DNA from 2 places in the Rathayibacter sp. KR2-224 genome. Region 1 is predicted to be linked to the other one. Evidence: predicted binding sites of a transcription regulator. Region 1 holds the regulator's gene; the other holds the start of a gene.

Region 1 (2,395 bases):
ATCGTGCAGGTCGACGAGCCCGCTCTGCGCGAACTGCTCCCGCTCAAGAAGAAGGATCAGCCGGACTACCTCGATTGGTCCGTCGGTTCGTTCCGTCTCGCCACGAGCGGCGTGGGCGACGCCACGCAGATCCACACCCACCTGTGCTACTCGGAATTCGGCGTGGTCATCGACGCGATCCGCAATCTGGATGCCGACGTGACGAGCATCGAGGCGGCGCGCAGCCGCATGGAGGTCGTCGACGACATCAAGGCCAGTGGGTTCGATCACGGCATCGGACCCGGGGTGTACGACATCCACTCGCCGCGGGTTCCGTCTGTTGCCGAGGTGACAGAGCTGCTCGAGAAGGCGCTTGCAGGCATCCCGCAGCGGCAGGTATGGGTGAACCCGGACTGCGGCCTCAAGACCAGGGGCTACGACGAGACGGTCGCATCGCTTCGCAACATCATCGAGGCGACTCGGGCGGTACGCGAGAAGCAGCCGGCGTAGCGAAGGCACGGCTGTGGCAGGTGATCGCCTGCCACAGCCGTGACCTGAACCGAAGACGGATGCCTATCCGCGTGTCGCGAGAAAGCCGTCCAGTTTCGCGAACGTGCGGCGCCACCCCTCGGCGTAACCGTGCTGGGACACACCGCGCAGGTCGCCGTGCACGAATCGCATCGCGGTGCCCGTGCCTTCGTCGGCGAAGGCGACCGTCACGCGCGATGTGATGCCCGGCTCACTCTTCCACGACCACGTGAAATCGAGCAGCGCTGGCGCCTGCACGGTGAGATAGCTCCCGCTGCAGGTGTGCCTGTCACCGTCGGGATCGGTGAACGAGATCTCGAAGCGGCCGCCCGGCCTCACGTCGAGCGCCGCCGAGGTGACGACGCCGCCGGGTTGCGAGCCCCACCACGCACTCACGGATTCGTGGTGGGTCCAGGCGTTCCAGACGCGTTCGCGGGGAGCGTCGAAATGATGCTCGAGCTCTACGGACGTAACGGGTTCTTCGGTCATCAGACGGCTCGAAGCACCGCCACCACCTTGCCGACCACCTCGGCGAAGTCGCCGAGAATCGGCTCATAGGCGGAGTTGCGGGGGAGCAGCCAAGTGTGCCCGTCACGCTGACGGAACACCTTGACCGTGGCCTCGCCGTCGAGCATGGCCGCGACGATGTCGCCGTTCTCGGCGGTCTTCTGCTGACGCACTACGACCCAGTCGCCGTCGAGGATGGCGGCGTCGAGCATCGACTCGCCCTGCACCTTCAGCATGAAGAGTTCACCATTCCCGACCAACTGACGGGGCAGTGGGAACACCTCTTCCACCTGTTGCTCCGCGGTGATGGGTACTCCCGCCGCGATGCGTCCCACCATGGGAACCATGGTCGCGTCGCCGACCGGGATGGATGTCTCGAAGTCGGTCACCGACTCGGTGCGGCCCGTGCTCTCCGGAAGGTCGATCAGCACCTCGAGGGCGCGAGGACGGTTGGGGTCGCGCCGCAGGTATCCGCTCAGCTCGAGCTGGCTCAACTGGTGGGCGACGCTCGAGAGCGAGGCGAGGCCCACGGCGTCGCCGATCTCGCGCATGCTCGGCGGATATCCGCGCTGGCTCACGGACCGCTGGATGACCTCGAGGATGGACCGCTGCTTGTCGCTGAGGTTCTTGCGTCGCCTGGTACGCGGCTTGTCAGTCGCCGCACGCCTCTGGCTGGCGCTTGCGCCGGGGTCGGCAGTGGAAGCCGCGGCCGGAACGTCGTCTACGTCGGTCAACGTGCAGGTCCTCTCCTCGTCGGCGACGCGCGCCGTCTTCTTGAGCCACACGCTGGACTGCGGGCGGCGGTTCGTTTCAAGCCTCCGAGTGTCGCATCGGATGCCTTCGGGAGGGAATGTCGGTGGCTCATGTTCAACTTTTCCCAACGATCGAAACTCTATCTGCCTTTCAGTACGTATCGGCGGTTTTGTTCGAGCGTGTTGACAAAAGAATCGAACAACATCCGAACATACGAGTTGAATTTCTGGTCATTCGAAGATAGGTTCGGAACAAGGGTTCGAGAAGGAAGGGAACCGGCCATGACGACCATCGCACTCGGGCACACCGCCGCAAGGCCTGCTGCTTCCCGCCGAGCCGAAACAGCACAGGCATCGCGCACGGCGACACGTACGCGATTGACGCGCCGTGGCCGTGTGGTGCTCGCTGCACTCATCGTGCTCCCGCTGCTCGTAGGCGGTGCAGCGTTCGCCGCGAGCGGTGCGGCGATGGCGGGGAGCGAGGCGTCGTCCTCGTCGTTCCGGCACCTCACCGTTCAGCCGGGGGACTCACTATGGAGCATCGCTGAAGAGGTGGCTCCGCGGAGCGACCCGCGCGACGTCGTGGCTGCGTTCATCGATCTCAACGGTCTGTCGTCCAGCCTCGTACA
Region 2 (2,395 bases), on a different contig from region 1:
AAGAACCGGGCGCGACGCGTCGCGTGAGGCGCGACGGCGCCACTTCGGCGCGCTCGTTCGCGCTCGTTGCTTGGGCGGGGTTCGTGCTCGTCGGTGGGGCAGGAACCCGCGTCTCGCCCCACCGCGGAGTTCGCGCGTAGCGCCACCTCCGTCCTGACTACCAGCCTCCCGTGGCCGGTCAGGCGGGAGCTCGCGCGTGGTGCCGTCTCCCGCCCCACTTACCTAGCCCCGGTGCTCGCCATTACGCCCTGCGTTGCGGCGGCACTGTGTGCCTAGTCAGGCCCCGGGCCTGGCGCCATCCCCTTGTGCCCAATCAGACTCCGGGCCTGGCGCCATCCCGGCGTGCCCAATCAGACTCCGGACCTAACGCCCCTCCCCGGTACCCCTGGTCAGACTCCGGGCCGAACGCCCCTCCCCGGTACCCCTGGTCAGGCTCCCGGCCTAACGCCCATCCCTGGCCTAAGCCTCGCCGGCGTGCTCATTCCGTTCAGCACCGGCACCCTGAACCTCAAGCGCATTGGCTACGCGCTCGACAGCCGTGGCGATTCGCCTGAGGTACGCCAGCAGGCTGATTCCGCCGAGTACGAGCACAACGATCGCCACCAACACGAGCCAATCCATGCCCACCACGGTATCGGCACCCGAGTCGGCGACCCCGTGCTGGTGACGCCCCGGCGCCTGGCGCGGCGCGTGGGGCGTGGTGCGTGGTGCGTGGTGCACGCGCTTTCCTCACGGGCCACCACTCCTGATAGATCACGCTTGAACCCTCCTCACACTAGTCGAAGAGATCTTCGAATGTCGACATCGCACACTCTCGTCCTCCCCAGTCAGCCGTCGTGGGAATTGCTCACTGACCGTGCGATTACTCGTTGCTTTGTTCGATACTCTTCGGTAGATTCGAGCCATGCTTTCGAACGTCGAGCGACTCCGTGACACGACCTCTCGTGTCTGCGACTCGTTGACGCCTCCGAACGCAAGTGAGCCGGTCTCGCTGATCGAATCGATCGACGCTCTAGACGACGACGCCCTCGCGGAACTGATCGCCGACTCTTCGCGCGGCCGCACCGAATTCGACACGGTGCTGACAGCGGCAGCGGGGGTCGCTGCCAAACGGTCGGAACGAGCGCTCGGCCACTCCGGGCTGGCGCAGCGCAATGGGCACCAGAACGTTGTTCGCTTCGTCCAGCACCTCACCGGCTCCAGCCGAGGCGAGGCATCCCGTCAGGTGCGGCTCGGAGAGGTGATGGGTGAGGCGGATGCTGCTGAGCGGCTTCTTCGCACCATCGGAGTTTCCGAGGCGGGTACGGCGGGCGTCGACGAGACAGGCTCAGTGGAGGGAGAAGAAGGCGGGCCAACCGGGAACGAAGACGGCGGCAATGCCAAGATCACTTCCGGCTCGGGCGCCGCGCTGCTGCCCTGGACCCACTCGGTCACGACGGCGGTCAGTGCCGGCCTCCTTTCGCCTGCCGCCGGCGACGCGATCGTGCGCGGCCTTGGCGAGCCGAGCGAGACCTGCGGCAGCGAAGAACTACGTGAAGCCGCCGGCTCGCTCGCCGAAGAAGCCCGCAGTGTGCACGTCGACGAGCTCTTCGGAATGGCTCGCCGCGCACGAGATCTGATCGATCCCGCGGGAGTTCAAGCACGGTGGCAACGCCGGTACGACAACCGCTCGCTGACGACTCGGCGAAACCAAGACGGACAGCTGACGGCCAACGTCGTCTTCGACGATGAGTCAGGCACCTTCGTCAACGAGCTACTGGAACTCGCACTGAGCCCTCGGCGAGGCGGGCCCCGATTCGTCGCCGACGCCGACCGCGAGTGGGCGAAACAGCTCCTCGACGACCCGCGCAGCAACGAGCAACTCGCATTCGACACGGTCATGGACGTACTTCGATGCGGCGCGGCAGCCGACGATTCGACCACGTTCCGGGCGAATCGTCCCGCGGTGCGCGTGATGATCGTCGAGGACCACGCCGCACCGAATGGAATCGCAGATGGCATCGGCCACATCGAAGGAAGCGTGGACGCCGTTCCCTCAGCCGTCGTCGAAACGCGTCTCTGCGACTGCGGAACCCTCTCGATGCACACCGACCGCGATGGAAATGTGCTCGATCTGGGGCGTGCGCAACGCCTCTTCTCGTCACGGCAACGGCTCGTTCTTCGCACGAGAGACGGTGGGTGCGTATGGCCGGGCTGTGACCGCGCCCCCTGGACGACCGAAGCGCACCACATCAACGCCTGGTACGGCGATAACGGAAGAACCGATGTCGCAGACGGAGTGCTGCTCTGTCGCTTTCACCACCTGCTGCTCCACAACAACGGATGGAAGATCAGCCGAGAAGGCACTCGTTACCTACTGACCCCACCCGCAAGCGTCGACCCGGATCGCGGTCCG

The links. Region 1 encodes LexA, which represses DNA repair genes until DNA is damaged. Its sites were predicted from a motif close to TCGAACANNTGTTCGA; they were not measured.
Region 2: ACO2Q7_RS11055 (DUF222 domain-containing protein) is a predicted target of LexA. The motif match lies at 780-795, and genes of this name have one in related genera.

What each region holds. Positions count from the first base shown of each region.
Region 1 covers NZ_JBMSEB010000003.1:22,109-24,503, reverse strand. Annotated here, with positions in the region: gene metE (5-methyltetrahydropteroyltriglutamate--homocysteine S-methyltransferase) at 1-489, shown strand, start outside; gene ACO2Q7_RS15100 (SRPBCC family protein) at 553-996, opposite strand; gene lexA (transcriptional repressor LexA) at 996-1,616, opposite strand; gene ACO2Q7_RS15090 (LysM peptidoglycan-binding domain-containing protein) at 2,049-2,395, shown strand, end outside.
Region 2 covers NZ_JBMSEB010000001.1:2,402,541-2,404,935, reverse strand. Annotated here, with positions in the region: gene ACO2Q7_RS11065 (hypothetical protein) at 1-27, shown strand, start outside; gene ACO2Q7_RS11060 (hypothetical protein) at 460-720, opposite strand; gene ACO2Q7_RS11055 (DUF222 domain-containing protein) at 905-2,395, shown strand, end outside.